DNA from 4 places in the Pantoea sp. X-Soil-TKNS-1207 genome. Region 4 is predicted to be linked to each of the others. Evidence: predicted binding sites of a transcription regulator. Region 4 holds the regulator's gene; each other region holds the start of a gene.
What was found. Region 4 encodes PurR, which represses purine synthesis genes. Its sites were predicted from a motif close to CANGCAAACGTTTGCNTG; they were not measured.
Positions count from the first base shown of each region.

Region 1: purM (phosphoribosylformylglycinamidine cyclo-ligase) is a predicted target of PurR. The motif match lies at 1,944-1,961, and genes of this name have one in related genera.
Region 2: gcvT (glycine cleavage system aminomethyltransferase GcvT) is a predicted target of PurR. The motif match lies at 1,565-1,582, and genes of this name have one in related genera.
Region 3: purH (bifunctional phosphoribosylaminoimidazolecarboxamide formyltransferase/IMP cyclohydrolase) is a predicted target of PurR. The motif match lies at 3,660-3,677, and genes of this name have one in related genera.

Region 1 is NZ_AP035958.1:3,181,323-3,186,648, reverse strand. Features, by position in the region: gene pstB (phosphate ABC transporter ATP-binding protein PstB) at 1-136, shown strand, start outside; gene purN (phosphoribosylglycinamide formyltransferase) at 206-844, opposite strand; gene purM (phosphoribosylformylglycinamidine cyclo-ligase) at 841-1,881, opposite strand; gene upp (uracil phosphoribosyltransferase) at 2,123-2,749, shown strand; gene uraA (uracil permease) at 2,820-4,103, shown strand; gene hda (DnaA inactivator Hda) at 4,197-4,898, shown strand; gene arsC (arsenate reductase (glutaredoxin)) at 4,895-5,242, opposite strand; gene bepA (beta-barrel assembly-enhancing protease) at 5,245-5,326, opposite strand, start outside.
Region 2 is NZ_AP035958.1:3,485,801-3,491,126, forward strand. Features, by position in the region: gene gcvH (glycine cleavage system protein GcvH) at 4-390, opposite strand; gene gcvT (glycine cleavage system aminomethyltransferase GcvT) at 412-1,509, opposite strand; gene ubiI (FAD-dependent 2-octaprenylphenol hydroxylase) at 2,019-3,221, opposite strand; gene ubiH (2-octaprenyl-6-methoxyphenyl hydroxylase) at 3,241-4,419, opposite strand; gene pepP (Xaa-Pro aminopeptidase) at 4,416-5,326, opposite strand, start outside.
Region 3 is NZ_AP035958.1:280,841-286,166, forward strand. Features, by position in the region: gene AC6I8V_RS01240 (DUF1481 domain-containing protein) at 1-593, shown strand, start outside; gene purD (phosphoribosylamine--glycine ligase) at 633-1,913, opposite strand; gene purH (bifunctional phosphoribosylaminoimidazolecarboxamide formyltransferase/IMP cyclohydrolase) at 1,932-3,521, opposite strand; rRNA gene AC6I8V_RS01255 (16S ribosomal RNA) at 4,126-5,326, shown strand, end outside.
Region 4 is NZ_AP035958.1:1,933,736-1,939,061, forward strand. Features, by position in the region: gene punC (purine nucleoside transporter PunC) at 193-1,398, opposite strand; gene punR (DNA-binding transcriptional activator PunR) at 1,508-2,419, shown strand; gene purR (HTH-type transcriptional repressor PurR) at 2,416-3,441, opposite strand; gene cydH (cytochrome bd-I oxidase subunit CydH) at 3,727-3,816, shown strand; gene AC6I8V_RS09125 (C40 family peptidase) at 3,869-4,657, opposite strand; gene AC6I8V_RS09130 (Grx4 family monothiol glutaredoxin) at 5,025-5,326, shown strand, end outside.

The DNA.
Region 1 (5,326 bases), 1.2 Mb from region 4:
GCAGGCGGCGCGCGTGTCAGATTACACCGCGTTTATGCATAACGGGCAGCTGGTAGAATTTGATGAGACGGATCGCATCTTTACCTCGCCGAAGGCGCGGCGGACGGAAGAGTATATTACCGGGAGATTTGGCTAAATTGGTCCGGTGCGCATAAATGCGCACCGTTTTAAAAACCGCGCTGCTACGAATCCTGCCAGAATTCAATCAATCGTGCGCATAGCCCTGCGGCGGCAGCGGCTGACCATCCAGCCAGGCAGCGCCTGCACGCATCTGCAAACGACCTTCAACAAACCAGCTAATCACCAGCGGATAAATCGCATGTTCCTGATGTTGCACGCGGGCGGTGACGTCCTCTTCGGTGTCGTCAGAAAACACCGGGACGCGCGCCTGCAACACAATCGGACCGCCATCCAGCTCGTCGGTCACAAAATGCACCGAGGTGCCGTGCTCCTGGTCGCCGTTTTGCAGCGCCTGACGATGGGTATGCAGGCCGGGATATTTCGGCAGCAGGGAAGGGTGGATGTTGACCAGGCGATCGTGATAATGGGCGACAAACGCACTGCTGAGAATGCGCATATAACCCGCCAGCACCACCAGATCCGGCGCGTAAGCATCAATCTCCTGCATCAGCTGGCGATCAAAGGCTTCACGGTCGGCAAATTCGCTGGCGGCCAGCGCATGGGCTGGCACACCGGCTTCCTGCGCACGGGCTAAGCCCAGCGCAGCCGCCTTATTACTGAAAACGGCAGCGACGCTGCCGTTAATACGCCCGCTTGCGCAGGCGTCAAGGATGGACTGAAGATTGCTGCCGTTGCCGGAGATCAGTACAACCAGTTTTTTCATGGATTGATGACCACACGCTCATCAGAGTCAGACGCTTTAATCACACCGATTTTCCACGCCTGCTCGCCTGCGTCAGTCATCAGCTGTACCGCTTTGTCTGCTTCCGCTGCGCTCAGCGCAATCACCATGCCCACGCCACAGTTGAAGGTGCGGTACATTTCGTGACGGCTGACGTTACCGGCCTGTTGCAGCCAGTTGAACACCGCTGGCCACTGCCAGCTGCTCTCTTCCAGAACGGCCTGAGTGTTATCCGGCAGTACGCGCGGAATGTTTTCCCAGAAACCGCCACCGGTGAGGTGAGCAATGGCGTGTACATCAACCTGTTCAATCAGGCTGAGGATGTTTTTCACGTAGATACGGGTCGGCGCCAGCAGATGATCGGCGAGCGATTTGCCTTCCAGCTGTTTGCTTTCCGGGTTGGTCTGGCTCACTTCGAGGATCTTACGCACCAGTGAGTAACCGTTCGAGTGCGGGCCGCTGGAACCCAGCGCGATCAGCACGTCGCCATCCTGCACTTTCGAACCGTCAATGATCTCTGATTTTTCCACCACGCCAACGCAGAAACCGGCCACGTCGTAATCTTCGCCGTGGTACATGCCTGGCATCTCAGCGGTTTCACCGCCCACCAGCGCACAACCGGATTGCAGACAACCTTCGGCGATACCGGTGATCACCGCAGAAGCGGTTTCCACATCCAGTTTGCCGGTGGCGTAGTAATCGAGGAAGAACAGCGGCTCCGCGCCTTGTACCACCAGATCGTTCACGCACATCGCTACCAGGTCGATGCCGATGCTGTCGTGGCGCTTAAGATCCATCGCCAGACGCAGCTTGGTGCCGACGCCGTCGGTGCCGGAGACCAGCACTGGCTCGCGGTATTTCTGCGGCAGCGCACAAAGCGCGCCAAAGCCGCCCAGTCCACCCATAACTTCCGGGCGGCGGGTCTTTTTCACTACGCCTTTAATGCGGTCAACCAGAGCGTTACCAGCATCAATATCAACACCGGCGTCTTTGTAGCTGAGAGAGGTCTTGTCGGTCACTGCGGAATCCCCACGCGAGTTGCGGTTGGTGGTTAAAATAAAGCGCCGCAATTCTACCAGCGCAGGCAAACGTTTGCGAGTCCCATCTCACGCCGCCTTTGCACAGTACCGGTTTTTAGCCAATCCTTAATCTCAGCGCCAGCAGCGCGTTGTATTGACCAATGACATATGGCGCAGCGGAAAAAAGGCGGTATAATCCCGCGATTTTTTTTTCGCTCAACTCAATTCCGGGAGAACACTCATGAAGATCGTGGAAGTCAAACACCCGCTGGTCAAACATAAACTGGGTCTGATGCGTGAGCATGATGTCAGCACCAAGCGGTTCCGCGAGCTGGCCTCGGAAGTGGGAAGTCTGCTGACTTATGAAGCCACGGCCGACCTGGCAACCGAACGCGTCACTATCGAAGGCTGGAATGGCCCGGTAGAAATCGAACAAATCAAAGGTAAAAAAATTACCGTGGTGCCGATTCTGCGTGCCGGTCTCGGCATGATGGAAGGGGTGCTGGAGCACGTCCCGAGCGCGCGCATCAGCGTGGTGGGCGTCTATCGTGATGAAGAGACGCTGGAGCCGGTACCGTACTTCCAGAAGCTGGTCTCGAACATTGAAGAACGCATGGCGCTGGTGGTTGATCCGATGCTGGCGACCGGCGGTTCCATGATCGCCACCATCGACCTGCTGAAAAAAGCCGGTTGCACCAGTATCAAGGTGCTGGTGCTGGTGGCAGCGCCGGAAGGCATTGCCGCCCTGGAGAAAGCGCATCCGGACGTTGAGCTGTACACCGCATCCATCGACAAAGGGCTGAACGAGAAGGGATACATTATTCCTGGCCTCGGCGATGCCGGCGATAAGATTTTCGGAACAAAATAAATAAAGCAGCCGGCCAGAGAGTCGGCTTTTTTTTGGCAAAAAAGCACAACACAACTCAAGGGGATAAATGATGACTCGTCGCGCCATCGGCGTTAACGAACGACCGCCGCTGCTCAAAACCATTCCACTCAGCTTGCAGCATCTGTTCGCGATGTTTGGTGCCACCGTACTGGTACCGATTCTGTTCCATATCAACCCGGCCACGGTGCTGCTGTTTAACGGCGTCGGCACCCTGCTGTATCTGTTTATCTGTAAAGGCAAAATCCCGGCCTATCTCGGCTCGAGCTTTGCTTTTATTTCGCCGGTGTTATTGCTGCTGCCGCTCGGTTATGAAGTGGCGCTGGGTGGCTTTATCCTCTGCGGTTTTCTGTTCTGCGTTGTGGCGCTGATTGTGAAAAAAGCCGGTACCGGCTGGCTGGACGTGATGTTCCCGCCTGCGGCGATGGGCGCGATTGTGGCGGTGATCGGTCTGGAGCTGGCGGGTGTGGCAGCCAATATGGCGGGTCTGCTGCCGGCTGACGGCACCTCACCGGATAGCACCACCATCTTTATTTCTATGGTCACGCTGGGCGTTACCGTGTTCGGTTCGGTACTGTTCCGCGGTTTCTTCGCCATTATCCCGATTCTGATCGGCGTACTGGTGGGCTACGCGCTCTCTTCCTTTATGGGTATCGTCAACTGGAGCTCGGTGGTCAATGCCCCGTGGTTCGCGCTGCCGACTTTCTACACCCCGCGCTTCGAATGGGCGGCGATGCTGACCATCCTGCCAGCGGCGCTGGTGGTGATCGCCGAGCACGTTGGTCACCTGGTGGTGACGGCGAATATCGTCAAGAAAGATCTGATCCGCGATCCGGGCCTGCATCGCTCGATGTTCGCTAACGGCCTCTCGACCATGATCTCCGGATTCTTCGGCTCCACGCCGAACACCACCTACGGCGAGAACATCGGCGTGATGGCGATTACCCGCGTCTACAGCACCTGGGTGATTGGCGGTGCGGCGATTCTGGCGATCCTGCTCTCCTGCGTCGGCAAGCTGGCCGCGGCCATTCAGGCGATCCCGGTGCCGGTGATGGGCGGCGTGTCGCTGCTGCTGTACGGCGTGATTGGCGCCTCGGGTATCCGCGTACTGATTGAATCTAAAGTGGATTACAACAAAGCGCAGAATCTGATCCTCACCTCGGTGATCCTGATCATCGGCGTCAGCGGCGCCAAAGTGCATATCGGCGCCGCCGAGCTGAAAGGCATGGCGCTGGCGACCATCGTCGGTGTGGCGCTCAGCCTGATCTTCCGCGTAATCAGCCTGTTACGGCCGGAAGAAGTGGTGCTGGATGCCGAAGAGCAACGCGAATCCTAAGCGCGTTAGCCGGGCAGGGAAGCCCGGTTCATCTCCGGCAAGGATCGTGATAGACTTGCCCGGTTTTCTGCCCGTTCATACGCTGAGGTGCTTCTGAACACGCCGGCACAGCTTTCATTGCCACTTTACTTACCTGATGACGAAACCTTCGCCAGTTTCTGGCCGGGGGAAAATCCGTCCCTTTTAGCCGCGCTACAGGGCGCGCTGGTCCAGCAACACGGCAGCTATCTTTATTTCTGGTCACGCGAAGGCGGCGGCCGCAGCCATCTGCTGCACGCGGCCTGCGCCGAGATGTCGGCGCGCGGTGAAGCCGTGGGCTATGTGCCGCTGGATAAACGTACCTGGTTCGTGCCGGAAGTGCTGGAAGGCATGGAGCATCTGGCGCTGGTGTGCATCGATAATATTGAATGCATTGCCGGAGAGGCGGAGTGGGAGATGGCGATCTTTGATCTCTACAACCGCATTCTGGAAATCGGCAAAACCCGCCTGCTGATCACCGGCGATCGTCCGCCGCGGCAACTGAATCTGGGACTGCCGGATCTGGCGTCGCGCCTCGACTGGGGCCAGATCTACCGCTTACAACCGCTGTCGGATGAAGACAAATTGCAGGCGATGCAGCTGCGTGCCGGCCTGCGCGGTTTTGAGCTGCCGGAAGATGTCGGGCGCTTCCTGCTGAAACGCCTCGACCGTGAGATGCGGACCCTGTTTGATACGCTGGATCGGCTCGATCGCGCCTCGATCAGCGCGCAACGCAAACTCACCATTCCGTTCGTCAAGGAAGCGCTGGGGCTTTAAACAATCTCCAGCACCGCTTCCGGCGGGCGGCCCAGCCGCGCCTGTTGCCCATTAATCACAATCGGACGTTCGATCAGTTTGGGATTGTCGACCATCGCCTGTAATAACGCGGCCTCGGTCAGCGCCGGGTTGGCTAAATCCAGCGTTTTATACAGCTCCTCTTTCCGCCGCATCAGTTCACGCGCGCTGCTCATGCCGAGCTGTTTCAGTAGCGTTTTCAGCGTCGCCACGTCAGGCGGTGTCTCCAGATACAGCACCACGTCCGGCTGCACTCCCTGCTGTTGCAGCAGCGCCAGGGTTGCGCGACTCTTGCTGCAACGGGGATTATGATAAATGGTCACCATGATTAAGATCCTTTTTGATACTGACGGAAGCGTTTTTGCAGTTCACGGAATTGATCGATGCGCGCATCATAACGCGCCTGTTTC
Region 2 (5,326 bases), 1.6 Mb from region 4:
CGCTTATTCGTCGATGGCGGCTTTGTACGCATCGGCATCCAGCAGCGAGTCCAGTTCTGACTCATCGCTGGCTTTGATTTTGAACAACCAACCGTCGCTGTAAGGATCGCTGTTAACCAGCTCCGGTGCATCGCCCAGTTCCTCGTTCACAGCCACGATTTCACCGCTGATTGGTGCGTAGATGTCAGACGCGGCTTTCACCGATTCCGCCACCGCGCAGTCGTCACCGGCGGCAAAGGTCGCGCCCACGTCTGGCAGGTCAACAAACACCATGTCACCCAACAGTTCCTGGGCGTGTTCGGTAATCCCTACGGTGTAGGTGCCGTCGGCTTCTTTACGCACCCACTCATGGCTTTCTTTGTACTTCAATTCGTTTGGTACATTGCTCATCGCCAAATCTCCTGAAAAAAGTTACTGAGCGACCGGCTTACCGGCGCGAACAAAAATTGGTTTGGTGACCTTCACCGGCATTTCGCGGTTGCGGATTTCCACAATCGCCTGCTCGCCAATGCCCGCTGGCACACGCGCCAGCGCAATGCTGTAACCCAGCGTCGGAGAGAAAGAACCACTGGTAATAATACCCTGCTGCGGCTGACCCTGTTCATCGGTGAAACGTACCGGCAAACCGTTACGCAGCACGCCTTTTTCGGTCATGATCAGGCCAACCAGTTTTTCTGTACCTTCGGCACGCTGGGCTTCCAGCACGGTACGACCCATAAAATCACGGTCGCCCGGCTCCCAGGCAATAGTCCAGCCCATGTTGGCCGCCAGCGGCGAAACGCCTTCGTCCATCTCCTGACCGTAGAGGTTCATACCCGCTTCCAGACGCAGCGTGTCACGCGCGCCAAGGCCCGCCGGTTTGACGCCCGCAGCCAGCAGACGCTGCCAGAAATCAGCAGCCTCATCCGACGGCAGGGCAATTTCGTAACCCGCTTCGCCGGTATACCCGGTGGTCGCGATAAACAGGTCATCCGCCTGCACGCCGAAGAACGGCTTCATGCCGGCCACCGCGTCACGTTGTGCCGCGCTGAACAATGACTGCGCTTTTTGCTGGGCATTGGGACCCTGCACCGCAATCAGCGCCAGATCGTCACGCTCGGTCAACGTCACGCCATAGGCCTGGGCGTGCTCGCCGATCCACGCCAGGTCTTTTTCGCGCGTGGCGGAGTTCACCACCAGACGGAAAAAGTCCTCGGTCATAAAGTAAACAATCAAATCGTCAATGACGCCACCGGAGGCATTCAACATCCCGGTGTAGAGCGCTTTGCCCGGCTGGGTGAGTTTGGCGACATCGTTCGCCAGCAAATAGCGCAGGAATTCGCGGGTGCGGGCGCCGCGCAGGTCGACAATGGTCATGTGGGAAACATCAAACATACCGGCATCGTTGCGCACTGCGTGATGCTCGTCCATTTGCGAGCCGTAATGCAGCGGCATCATCCAGCCGTGAAAGTCCACCATGCGGGCGCCGCAGGCCTGATGCTGTTCGAATAGAGGCGTTTGCTGAGTCATAACCATCCTGTAGAAAACAAGTGAGCGTGACGCGCCTGCGTCGCCAGTTGCGGCGGACGCAAACGTTCTCTTTTCGCTGACGTTACCACCGAATGTGGCAATTAACCATAAGGAAAACGAGGGCGAAATCCATGACGTCTTCAGCGAAGCGCCGCACAGAATGCAGGATAATCCACTGCATTTATGTGATTAAATACGCACAAAATACAATAGACTGACTTTGATACAGCAAAATAATGGATTCCACATCCATGAATGGGTAAATGACACCGCATAAAAATCGCTTTGGCATGAGAAAATATAATGCGAATTCGGGCGTAAAATTAGAATAAATCAAACGAGGCGCAAAAAAGGTGCGCGCCTGCATCAGGTTGGTGCAAAGAAAGAAAAGACGCGATTTGGCAGGAAAATATGACGTTCGTCACTGACTCAGGCCAGGTCGGCACCAATGCCGACCCTACGGGAGGATAGAGGGTGCGAATTCATTCGCACCACTGATTAAGGGAGGCTTAGCGCAACCAGACGGGCATGTCGTTCAGCCCCATCGCCTGCTTCAGCATCATCGGTTTGACGCCGGGTAAGGTATCCGCCAGCTTCAGCCCGACATCACGCAGCAGCTTTTTCGCCGGATTGCTGCCGGAGAAAAGTTCGCGGAAGCCCTGCATCCCCGCCAGCATCAGCGCGGCGCTGTGCTTACGGCTGCGCTCATACCGACGCAGATAGAGATGCTGGCCGATATCTTTACCCTCGGCGTGCAGGCGGCGGATTTCACCGATCAACTCGGCAGCATCCATAAAACCAAGGTTAACGCCCTGCCCGGCCAGTGGATGAATGGTATGGGCGGCGTCGCCGACCAGCGCCAGCCGGTGCGCGGCAAAGTTACGCGCATAGCGCGCCATCAGCGGGAAGGTTTTGCGTTCGCTCTCCGCATGGCACAGGCCGAGACGCATATCAAAAGCCACCGACAGCTGCTGATTGAACACCGCTTCCGGCATCGCCTGCAAACGGCTGGCTTCCTGCGGCGACAGCGACCAGACGATGGAACTCAGATGCGGGTCCTGCATCGGCAAAAACGCCAGGATGCCATCGCCGTGGAACACCTGGCGCGCCACCGCATCGTGCGGCAGATCGGTGCGGATATTGGCCACCAGCGCATGGTGATCGTAATCCCAAAAGGTGATTGGGATATCGGCTTTGTCACGCAGCCAGGAGTTGGCGCCGTCAGCGGCGATCAGCAGCCGCGCGCTCATCATGCTGCCGTCCTGCAAGGTAATAAAGGCTTCGTTATCGCCAAACGCCACCTGCTGCAACTGCGCCGGGGCAAACAGCGTGATATCACTGCACTGGCTGGCGCGTTGCCACAGCGCGCTGTGGATCACCGGGTTCTCAATGATATGACCGAGGTGCGCCAGGCCCTGCTGCTCATCATCAAAACTGATGCTGCCAAAGCTATCCTGGTCCCACACTTCCATGCCGTGATAAGCACTGGCACGCAGAGCCAGAATCGTTGACCAGACATCCAGCTTTTGCAGCAGACGTTCGCTGGCTGCATTGATGGCCGACACGCGGATCGATGGCGCGGCAGCCGGATCAAACTGTGGCTCTGCGCTCTTTTCCAGCACTGCTACGCGTAATCCGCTGCCTTGCAGTCCGCAGGCGACGGCCAGTCCGACCATGCCACCGCCAGCGATAGCCACATCAAAAGTTTGCATTGCTGCCCCTTAATTATGCTTAACGTTTCACCCAGCCGAGCGTACGCGCGGCAAGGGGGTTTCGCAGCCATGGCAGATGGTCCATTGCCACCAGCCCAAGATTTCGTCCTGCCACCAGCGGGGCATAACGGTTGGCGAACATCCGCACTAACCCATCGGTGACGCCAATGGTGGCGGCACGATCCGGCTGACGTCGTGCGGCAAAGTGCTGAAGCACCCCATAACTGCCGGGGTCCTGCTGCTGACGCCATGCGCTGGCCAGCGTTTCCGCCAGCGACATCACGTCGCGCAGGCCAAGGTTAAAACCCTGTCCGGCGATGGGATGCAGCGTTTGCGCCGCGTTGCCAACCAGCGCCAGACGATGCGACACCTGACGTTCGGCGGTTTGCAACGCCAGCGGGTAAATTTCGCGCTGGCCGGTATGGGTAAAACGTCCCAGCCGCCAGCCAAATGCCTGTTGCAGCTCGCGCAGGAAGGTGGCGTCATCCCACTGCTTCAGGGTCTCCTGCACCGCCAGCGGATGGCACCATACCAGCGACATGCGGTTCTCCGACATCGGCAGCAGCGCCAGCGGGCCGTGCTCGGTAAAACGTTCGAACGCACGGCCCTGATGCGGCAACTGCGTGGTGACGTTGGCAATCACCGCCACCTGCTGATAATCCTCACGCTGCCAGCTGATGCCGCACGAGGCCGCCAGCGGAGAGCGGGAACCGTCTGCCGCCACCAGCAAGGCGCCGTCCAGCTGCTCGCCGCTGTCCAGCGTCACCTGCACGCTATCAATGCTGCGTGACACCGCCGTGACATGCGCCGGGCAACGCAATTGTACCCCCGGCGCGCTTTTCAGGCGCTGAAACAGGCGCTTGCCCACGTCGAACAGCTCAACCACCTGGCCCAGCGACGGTAACTGATAATCCGCCGCCTGCATCGAAACAAACCCGGTGTGCCCGCGGTCGGAGACGTGAACATGGGTAATCGGCGTGGCGCAATCCTGCAAAGAACGCCACAGATCGATCTCCGCCAGCTGCTGGCAGGTGCCCGCCGCCAGCGCGATGGCGCGTCCATCATAACCCGGATGGGCGCGGCTCGCCGGTTCGCTGCGTTCAATCAGGGTTACTGGCAGCGCACCCTGCGTCAGATGAGAGATGGCCAGCGCCAGTGTGGCGCCGGTCATGCCGCCGCCTGCAATCAGAATGCTCATGCCTGCCGCGCCGCTGCCATTAAGGCTTCAATTGCGTCAGCATCTTTCACCACGCTGTCGGTCAGATTCTCGTTGCCGTCAGCGGTGATGACGATGTCATCTTCGATACGAATGCCGATACCGCGATATTGCGCCGGGACCTTCGCATCCGGCGCGATATACAGACCGGGTTCGATGGTCAGCACCATGCCCGGCTCCAGAATACGGTCGCGGCTTGGGGTGCCGTAGTGGCCCACGTCGTGCACATCCAGACCCAGCCAGTGGCTCAGCCCGTGCATAAAGAACTGACGGTGCGCCTGCCCGGCAATCAACGCATCCACTTCCCCTTCCATCACGCCCAGATCCACCAGACCCGTTACCATGATGCGCACCACTTCGTCATTCACGTCATGGATGCTGATACCGGGACGGAACAGCGACAGCGCTTTGTATAATGACGCCAGCACGATGTCGTAAATGGCGCGTTGCGGGGCGCTGAATTTGCCATTCACCGGGAAGGTGCGGGTGATGTCACCCGCATAGCCGTGGAATTCACAACCTGCGTCAATCAGCACCAAATCGCCATCACGCATTTCACACTCGTTTTCGGTGTAATGCAGAATGCAGCCGTTTTCGCCGGCGCCAACGATGGTGTTGTAGGAGGGGAAACGCGCGCCGTGGCGATTGAATTCGTGGTGGATTTCGCCTTCCAGCTGATACTCAAACATGCCCGGACGGCAGGCCTGCATCGCGCGGGTATGCGCCAGCGCGCTGATTTCACCGGCACGGCGCAGGATGGCGATCTCTTCCGGCCCTTTGAACAGGCGCATGTCATGCACCCACGGACGCCAGTCGGTGACGGTTGCGGGCGCGCTCAGATTCTGGCGGAAGCCACGACGCAGTTTATCCAGCGCGCCAAACACCAGTT
Region 3 (5,326 bases), 1.7 Mb from region 4:
CCGATCTTCCTGCCTTCACCGCCAGCGGCTATCTTGCCGACCGTGGCGTGGTGCGCATCTGGCGCAAGAATGGCGATCATCAGTCAGTCCATCTGCGTACCGTCTTCACACCTTTCGATGGCGATGCCATGCAGACCACCGATTACAGCTGGCAGGATAACAACCTTCTCAGCGTGGAACGCCATGTTTCAGGCGACCAGCCGGATGATGTCACGCTCCGTTTCGATCAGCAGGGCAATCTCAATTTTATGCAGCGGCAACTGGCCGGACGGCGTGAAGCGGTTAGCGCGGACAGCGTGGAGCTGTATCGCTTTGATGCGCAGCGCATGTTGCAGCAGAGCAATGCGCTGCTGAAAGGCCGGGTATTGCTGAGCCAGGGGCAGTGGCTGGGCGGTACTCAGGTGCGTACCTGCGCGGGCAAAGTGGTGGATGCCCCGTTCGACAGCAATCAGGTTAATACCCTGACACAGCAGAAGGGCAATGGATCATCACCGTTGATGGTTTCATGGCTGGAAGCGCCGGAAGGGGTACAGCTACTGCATGTCACAGCAAATGATGAGTGCAGCTGGGAGCCGAAAGAGAGCGATTTCTGACGGACGGAAAAGAGAAGGGGCACTGTGTGCCCCTTGTGATTATTTGCGGTTGATTGCGCGGTAGCCGATATCGCGACGACAGAAACTGCCGTTCCAGGAGATATGCTGCGCCAGTTCATAAGCGCGCTGCTGCGCGGCAGCCACATCTTCACCCAGCGCGGTGACGCACAGCACGCGACCGCCGTTGGTAACGACCAGGTCATCCTTCAGCGTGGTGCCAGCGTGGAATACCTTGCCATCCGGCACTTCTTCCAGCGGCAGGCCATGGATCTGGTCGCCAGTGCTGTAATCCCCCGGATAACCGCCCGCAGCCAGTACCACACCCAGCGATGGACGCGGATCCCATTGTGACTCCTGCTGATCCAGCTTACCGTCACAGGCGGCCAGGCACAGCGCCACCAGGTCCGACTGCAAACGCAGCATGATCGGCTGGGTTTCCGGATCGCCAAAGCGGCAGTTGAATTCGATCACTTTTGGCTGACCGGCTTTGTCGATCATCAGACCGGCATACAGGAAACCGGTATAGGTGTTGCCTTCCGCTTTCATGCCGTTCACGGTTGGCCAGATGATCTGATCCATCACGCGCTGGTGGATCTCATCGGTTACCACCGGAGCCGGGGAGTAGGCGCCCATACCGCCGGTGTTCGGGCCGGTATCGCCGTCGCCAACGCGTTTATGATCCTGGCTGGTGGCCATTGGCAGCACATTGTCGCCATCGACCATCACGATAAAGCTGGCTTCTTCGCCATCAAGGAACTCTTCGATCACGATGCGGTGACCGGCGTCGCCGAATGCGTTGCCTGCCAGCATATCCAGCACCGCCGCTTCCGCTTCTTCCAGCGTCATTGCTACGATCACACCTTTACCGGCAGCCAGGCCATCGGCCTTGATGACGATCGGAGCGCCTTTCTCACGCAGGTAGGCCAGCGCCGGTTCGACTTCGGTAAAGTTCTGGTATTCGGCGGTCGGGATCTGCTGACGAGCGAGGAAATCCTTGGTGAAAGCTTTAGAACCTTCCAGCTGAGCGGCGGACTGGGTCGGGCCAAAGATTTTCAGACCGGCGGCACGGAATGCATCTACCACGCCGATAACCAGCGGGGCTTCCGGCCCGACGATGGTCAGGTCGATTTTTTCCTGCTGCGCAAAGGCCAGCAGCGCAGGCACATCCGTCGCGCTGATGGCGACGTTTTGCAGAGCGGGTTCCAGCGCGGTGCCAGCATTACCCGGCGCAACAAATACGGTCTCTGCCAGCGGTGACTGTGCCGCTTTCCACGCCAGGGCGTGCTCGCGTCCGCCATTGCCAATGACTAAAATTTTCATCTGTAACGCTCCCAACGATTAATGGCGGAAATGACGCATGTCGGTGAAGATCATGGCGATGCCGTGCTCATCGGCGGCGGCAATCACTTCGTCATCGCGAATCGAGCCACCCGGCTGAATAACGCAGCTGATACCCACAGCGGCGGCGGCATCAATACCATCGCGGAACGGGAAGAAGGCGTCTGACGCCATCGCTGAGCCTTGCACTTCCAGACCTTCATCGCCCGCTTTGATACCGGCGATTTTTGCGGAATAGACGCGGCTCATCTGGCCTGCGCCAATACCGATGGTCATATTGTCGCGTGCATATACGATGGCGTTGGATTTGACGAACTTCGCCACTTTCCAGCAGAACAGCGCATCACGCAGTTCCTGCTCGGTCGGCTGGCGTTTGCTGACAACGCGCAGCTGGCTGGCATCGACCATACCCAGATCGCGATCCTGCACCAGTAAACCACCGTTAACGCGTTTGAAGTCCAGAGCGGCAACGCGCTCCTGCCACTGACCACATACCAGAACGCGAACATTCTGTTTGCTGGCAGTCACTTTCAGGGCGGCCTCAGAGGCAGAAGGGGCAATGATCACTTCAACAAACTGGCGGCTGATAATGGCCTGCGCAGTGGCTTCGTCCAGCTCGCGGTTGAAGGCGATAATGCCGCCAAATGCAGAGGTTGGATCGGTTTTGTAGGCGCGCTCGTAGGCATCCAGAATCGAACTGCCCACCGCCACACCGCATGGATTCGCGTGTTTCACAATCACACAAGCGGCTTCGCTGAACTCTTTCACGCATTCCAGCGCGGCATCGGTATCCGCGATGTTGTTGTAGGAGAGCGCTTTGCCCTGTACCTGCTGCGCAGTGGCAACCGAAGCCTCTGCCACGTTTTCTTCTATATAGAAGGCGGCGTCCTGATGGCTGTTCTCGCCGTAACGCATATCCTGCTTCTTAATGAAGTTCAGATTCAGGGTGCGCGGGAAGCGGCCAGCAGGTTCTTTGCTTTCGCCGTGATAAGCCGGCACCAGGCTGCCAAAGTAGTTGGCAATCATGCTGTCGTAGGCGGCGGTGTGCTCGAAGGCTTTGATTGCCAGATCGAAGCGGGTTTCCAGCGTCAGGGAGTTTTCGTTGGCGTCCAGCTCAGCAATGATGGCGCTGTAGTCGCTGCTCTTAACCACGATCGCCACATCTTTATGGTTCTTCGCGGCCGAGCGCACCATGGTTGGGCCGCCGATATCGATGTTTTCCACCGCATCTTCCAGCGTGCAACCCGGTTTCGCCACGGTCTGGGCAAACGGATAGAGGTTTACGACCACCATGTCGATAGGATCGATGGCGTGCTGCGCCATGATGGCATCATCCTGGCCACGGCGGCCGAGAATGCCACCATGAACTTTCGGGTGCAGCGTTTTGACGCGTCCATCCATCATTTCCGGAAAACCGGTGTAGTCAGACACTTCAGTGACCGGCAGGCCCGCATCTGCCAGCAGGCGTGCAGTGCCACCTGTGGAGAGCAGCTCAACACCACGGCTGGAGAGTGCCTGAGCAAATTCGAGGATACCGGCTTTGTCTGAGACACTCAGCAGAGCGCGGCGTACAGGACGACGTTGTTGCATGGTGGTTTTATCCCTTGGCTTTGTTTCGCGTAAATAAGAGCGTTACATCAAGCTTAGCGTTTCTCTTCTATCTATATAGAAGAAAGCTGGCTTCAGGTAACGCCCCAAAAGGGGCATCCGTACGTCGCGGGGCATTGTAGCGAAAACGTTTGCGCGATGCTCGCCTAAATTCATTTCAACCACGGGATGTGGATAACTTTGTGTGTAAGTGGGTATAAGGCGGGGTTTTGCTGTGGAATGCAGCGAACAGTTGTTTTTATTGAAATTAGCGGTTGCGCCTGCCGAACAACTCCCTATAATGCGCCTCCATCGACACGGCACAACGGTTTACGAAATGCAGTGTTGAGAGGGCGGTTCTGAAGGAACAACCCGCCAGAGAAAAATCTCGAAAAAGAGATTGACTCTGAAGGAGGAAAGCGTAATATACGCCACCTCGCGACAGCAGCGTAAAGCACTGGTCGCACTGCTCTTTAACAATTTATCAGACAATCTGTGTGGGCACTCGCAGGATTGATATCAAAAGTCTACGGACTTAAAAAATATCAAGTCTCAAGAGTGAACACGTAATTCATTACGAAGTTTAATTCTTTGAGCATCAAACTTTAAATTGAAGAGTTTGATCATGGCTCAGATTGAACGCTGGCGGCAGGCCTAACACATGCAAGTCGAACGGTAGCACAGAGGAGCTTGCTCCTTGGGTGACGAGTGGCGGACGGGTGAGTAATGTCTGGGGATCTGCCCGATGGAGGGGGATAACTACTGGAAACGGTAGCTAATACCGCATAACGTCGCAAGACCAAAGTGGGGGACCTTCGGGCCTCACACCATCGGATGAACCCAGATGGGATTAGCTAGTAGGTGGGGTAACGGCTCACCTAGGCGACGATCCCTAGCTGGTCTGAGAGGATGACCAGCCACACTGGAACTGAGACACGGTCCAGACTCCTACGGGAGGCAGCAGTGGGGAATATTGCACAATGGGCGCAAGCCTGATGCAGCCATGCCGCGTGTATGAAGAAGGCCTTCGGGTTGTAAAGTACTTTCAGCGGGGAGGAAGGGTTGATGGTTAATAACCATCAGCATTGACGTTACCCGCAGAAGAAGCACCGGCTAACTCCGTGCCAGCAGCCGCGGTAATACGGAGGGTGCAAGCGTTAATCGGAATTACTGGGCGTAAAGCGCACGCAGGCGGTCTGTCAAGTCGGATGTGAAATCCCCGGGCTTAACCTGGGAACTGCATTCGAAACTGGCAGGCTAGAGTCTTGTAGAGGGGGGTAGAATTCCAGGTGTAGCGGTGAAATGCGTAGAGATCTGGAGGAATACCGGTGGCGAAGGCGGCCCCCTGGACAAAGACTGACGCTCAGGTGCGAAAGCGTGGGGAGCAAACAGGATTAGATACCCTGGTAGTCCACGCCGTAAACGATGTCGACTTGGAGGTTGTTCCCTTGAGGAGTGGCTTCCGGAGCTAACGCGTTAAGTCGACCGCCTGGGGAGTACGGCCGCAAGGTTAAAACTCAAATGAATTGACGGGGGCCCGCACAAGCGGTGGAGCATGTGGTTTAATTCGATGCAACGCGAAGAACCTTACCTGGCCTTGACATCCACGGAATTTGGCAGAGATGCCTTAGTGCCTTCGGGAACCGTGAGACAGGTGCTGCATGGCTGTCGTCAGCTCGTGTTGTGAAATGTTGGGTTAAGTCCCGCAACGAGCGCAACCCTTATCCTTTGTTGCCAGCGATTCGGTCGGGAACTCAAAGGAGACTGCCGGTGATAAACCGGAGGAAGGTGGGGATGACGTCAAGTCA
Region 4 (5,326 bases):
AATCTGAGTAGAAATGTCTGCCACAACACAGGGGGAAGAATATCGTGCAGACGCCATCCCAGCGACAGAGTCGCTTAAAATTAATACAATTATGTTATTGATTTGTTACAGAAATGCTGACCCACGCAGTATATGCTTACGTGGGTCAATATTCAACGACTTATCGTTAGTATGCTAACTAAAATCGTTGCCTTAGTGATTATCTTCGCAGGGACGAGAGTTGTGAGCAACATCACTTTGTGCGTTTGTTGCAACACGTTGCCAGCCGTAACCGGCCCAGGCGAGGGCGACGGTGGCGAGCATGACCAGGCTGGTGCTGTGCAGCGCCTGATGCAGACCGGCAGAGACCAGCAGGCTGGCCACAAAGCATAGCCCCAGTTGCAGCAGGTTTTGTAGCGAAGCGGCTTTACCGGTGGCGTGAGGGAATGGCAGCAGAGCGCTGGCCACCACAATCGGATAGATCGCGCCGTTAGCCAGCGCCATACCGCAAAACGGCAGCAATAACGCCCACAGGGCAGGGGCTGGCAGCTGGGCGACGGCAAACAGGCTGATAATGCTCAGGCTATAAATCACCAGCAACCACGGCAGCAGCTGTTTGCCCTGAAAACGATTCAGCAACGCGCGGCAGCCAAAGCCGCCAATCAGAAACGCGATGGTTTGCGGTATATAACTCAGGCCGATATCCGCGGGGGAGAGGCCCGCATCGGCGAGGATAAACGGCGAGCCTGTCAGCCAGGCAAAAAAGCTGGCGGAACAGGCGGAGTAGATCAGCACGTTGCCGCTATAAATCCGCGAAGCCAGTAAACTCAGCCAGCCGGGTTGCGCAACGCGCGCCGCGCTGGAACGGGCAGGGCTGCTCAGTTTCAGGGTACCTATCAACAGCACGACAGTGATCAGCGTCAGCAGCACAAAGATACTGCGCCAGTGAAAATGGCCCATCAGCCAGGCACCTAACAGCGGAGCCAGCGCGGGAGAGAGCGCTACCAGCGGCATAATGGTGGCGAACACCTTATTCGCCTGCGCGCGCGGATAACGATCCACCACCAGCGCCTGCCAGCTCACTGCGGCAGCGCACACGCCTACGGCCTGCACGAAACGCAGGGCCAGCATCAGACGTACATCCGTGACCCACAACATGCCAAGGCAGCCAAGGGCAAAAATCACTAATCCCGCCAGCAGAACAGGCTTACGGCCGAAACGATCGGAAAGGGGTCCCCAGAACACCTGCGCACAGGCAAATCCGCCCAGGAACAGGCTCAGGCTGGCACTGATGGTGCCGGGTGCGGTGGCAAAATCCTGCTGCATAGCACCAAATGCAGGCAGATACATATCCGTAGCAAGAAAGCCCAGCATGCTGAGTAACGCAAGCCAGGGTAGAAATCCTTTTGATGACAACATGGTAATTCTCTTTTGGCAGGTTGAACGCGGGGGAGTGTAAAAGGGTGCGGCGGCCTTTGTGAAACGCTAATATTTGCAAAGTGCTATCAAAAAATTTGCAGGCAAAAAAATGTGGTCAGAATATGCCCTTGAGGTGGTGGATGCCGTGGCGCGTACCGGCAGTTTCAGCGCAGCCGCGCAGGAGCTGCACCGCGTACCTTCTGCCATCAGCTATACGGTCCGTCAGCTGGAAACCTGGCTGGCGGTGCCGCTGTTTGAACGTCAGCATCGGGAAGTGGTGCTGACCGCTGCGGGCGAGCATTTTGTGCGCGAAGGTCGCGGTGTTATCAAAAAAATGCTGGCCACCCGGCGTCAGTGTCAGCAGCTGGCCAATGGCTGGCGTGGTCAGCTCAGCATTGCGGTTGACTGTATCGTTAAACCGCAACGTACCCGGCAGCTGGTGAAAGATTTTTATCGCCACTTTCCCGATATGGAGCTGATTATCAGCTACGAAGTGTTTAATGGCGTCTGGGATGCGCTGGCGGACGGCAGGGTTGATGTGGCGATTGGTGCCACCCAGGCGATTCCGGTGGGGGGACGTTTTGCCTTTCAGGATATGGGGGCGCTTAACTGGCGCTGCGTTGTCAGCCCCGATCATCCGTTAGCGAATAGCGCGTTGCTGGATGAGGAGACACTGCGCGCCTGGCCGTCGCTGGTGCTGGAGGATACCTCGCGGGCGCTGCCGCGCCGCATGACCTGGACGCTGGATAATCAGCGTCGCCTGGTGGTGCCGGAATGGGAGACCGGGCTGGATTGCTTGCTGGCCGGGCTGTGCGTGGGGATGGTGCCAGGTCATTTAGCCCGGCCGCTGCTGGACAGCGGCGGCTTAACCGAATTGCTGCTGCCAACGCCGTTTCCGGACAGCCCTTGCTGCGTCAGCTGGTCAGAACAGCGCGCCTCTCCGGCGTTGGGCTGGTTGCTGGCCTATCTTGGCGATGCAGAGACGCTCAACCACGAATGGCTGAGCGAAACCGTTGCTTAACGGCGATAGTCGCGGAACGGGCCGTCAGCCACTGAGCGACGCTCAATCAATGTCGGCTGAACTTCGATGGTTTGCGGATCTTCACGCTTGCTGGTAATGCGATCGAGCAGCATCTCCAGCGCTTTCTCGCCCAGCTGCGCTTTGGGCTGGTGGACCGTGGTCAGCGCTGGGGTAAAGTAGCGGGCGTTGCGCACGTTGTCATAGCCAATCACGGAAATATCCTGCGGCACGCGCAAACCCATCTCGTCGGCGGCGCAAATGGCGCCCATTGCCATGATGTCGCCACCGCAGAAGATTGCGGTCGGGCGCTGCTTCTGGTTAAGGATCTGCTGCATCGCCTGGTAGCCGGATTCCGGCTCAAAATCGCCCTGCACAATCCACTCAGGGCGCACGGTGATGCCTGCTTCATTCAGTGCCTGAAGAAAACCGGCATGGCGGCCGCCACCGGTGTTGCGTTCCATCTGACCGGGGATCGCGCCAATGTCGCGGTGGCCGCGCTCAATCAGATAACGACCGGCGAGATAGCCCCCCTGGAAAGCGTTGTCCTGTACGGTATCGGTAAAATCACCGCGCGACTCACCCCAGTCCATCACCACCATCGGGATATTGCGGTTCTCTTCCAGCATGGTCAGCAGGTCGTCGGGATATTCAGAACACATCACCAGCAGGCCATCGACACGTTTCTGCGCCATCATCGACAGATAGGCCCGCTGCTTTTGCAGATCGTTATGCGCATTGCCGAGAATCAGCGTATAGCCGCGATCGAAACAGTGGTTTTCCACCGCTTCAATAATTTCAGCAAAATAGGGCGCTTCGCTGGAGGTTGCCAGCAGCCCCAGCGTTTTGGTGTGGTTGACTTTCAGGCTGCGCGCCACGGCACTCGGCGAATAATGCAGCTCTTTAATCGCTTCCCATACGGCGTTACGCGTCTCTTCCGCGACAAAACGCGTTTTGTTGATGACATGCGAAACGGTGGTGGTGGAGACACCGGCGCGTTTCGCCACATCTTTAATTGTTGCCATGAAAATGGTACTCCCGGGCTTATCGCAACTTACTGATAAGTATATTGTTAAACGTTTGCGTCTGCTAATGGTTTTGCGCCCCGATTTTGGGGGCATTAAGGACTGAAAAAGGCGTTAACTATCAGTCAATATCGCTTCATCTTGCCGCAAACACAGCGTGCGCAAAATCTGTTGCGCAACGAAAGGCGGCGATTCTAGCAAGCTGGCGCGGATAAGACGAGATTTTTACCGGGCGCTGTGCGAAAATCGCATTAACCCTTCAATTAATGTGACTAAGGAGTTGTGATGAGTACAGACCTGAAACTGGCGCTGGGTACTACGGTTGGCGCATTGCTAATGATCATCGTGTTCAGCTTCACCGCGATCCTTCATTAATAAAAAAAGCCGGACCTGAAAATCAGTGTCCGGCTTTTTTTCGATCTCATGTTTAGCGAATGGTTTTTGGCGTCATCATCCGCCGCGCGCCGACATAATGCTTCTGCCAGTAATCCTCGCCTAACGCGCTGATCTGAATATCTTTACCGGTACGCGGTGACTGAATGAATTTGCCGTTGCCGAGGTAAACCCCAACGTGATCGGCGGTGCCGCGATGGTTAATGCGGAAGAACACCAAATCCCCTTTCTCCAGCATATCGCGCTTAATCGGTGCCGCATCGCGCAGGTGGTACATCTCGTTCGCGGTGCGCGGGAATTTGTATTTCACCAGATCTTTGTAGGCATACCACACCAGGCCGCTGCAATCGAAGCCGGTATGCGGTGACGTGCCGCCCCATTGGTAGGGTTTGCCAATCTGTCCCATCAGCTTATTCATCGCCGTTTCACGCGCTTTCTGGTAGCGCTGACGGTGTGACTTGCTCATTTTGATGGTGGTGAGATCGCCAGTATCCTCATCCAGCTCGGACGTTCTTTTCGCCAGACGCTGATGACCATATTTTTTCTTCGACGATTGTTTCAGCAGGGATTTTTTGCTGGTGGTTTTGTGTAGTGCGGTTTCGGTTTTCGGCTGTTTTTTCAGTCTTAACTTTTGAACGCTGGCCAGACGGGATTTTTTCGTGCTGGTTTTCACCGGACGTCGTTTGCGACGTTCATCTTCGCGCGCACTCTTTTTATCTGCTTTATGCAAACTGACATTGACGGGCGCCTGCGGGGAAGCAGAAGCCACATTAAAAAACAGTTGGGCGAAAGCCAGTATCAAAAGCGTAATAAGTAAACGCATAGTCCGGTTACAGGTTAAGCAGTCTGATAAGAAACAGCCTGCGGCTAAGTTAGAATAATCTGATCAATGATCAGTGCCGTGATGATTCTAATCCACTTTTTTTCCAAAAGGTAAGGCATTTTTCCATTAATCTGTTACGAGACTCGATATGGGGCAAAAATGAGCGATTTCAGCCGGTTAACACAGCACAATTATTGCTAATTATTAATCGGTTAATGCTTATTAATGATATGAAAATGTTATTTGTCATGCCGGAACTTAACAAACATGGCGATTATCAGCATCGCGATGCAAAATCCCGTTTTCAGTGCGGGGGTGAAGTCGCTACAATAAACAAACACGAAGTGACGGATTAAGGAAGGCAAAAATGAGTACTGTTGAAAAAATTCAGCGCCAGATCGCAGAAAACCCGATCCTGCTGTACATGAAAGGTTCGCCGAAACTGCCAAGCTGCGGTTTCTCTGCCCAGGCGGTACAGGCTTTGTCTGCCTGCGGTGAGCGCTTCGCGTATGTTGATATCCTGCAGAACCCGGATATCCGTGCTGAATTGCCGAAATACGCCAACTGGCCAACCTTCCCGCAGCTGTGGGTTGATGGCGAGCTGGTTGGTGGTTGCGACATCATCGTTGAGATGTTCCAGCGTGGTGAACTCCTGCCGCTGATCAAAGA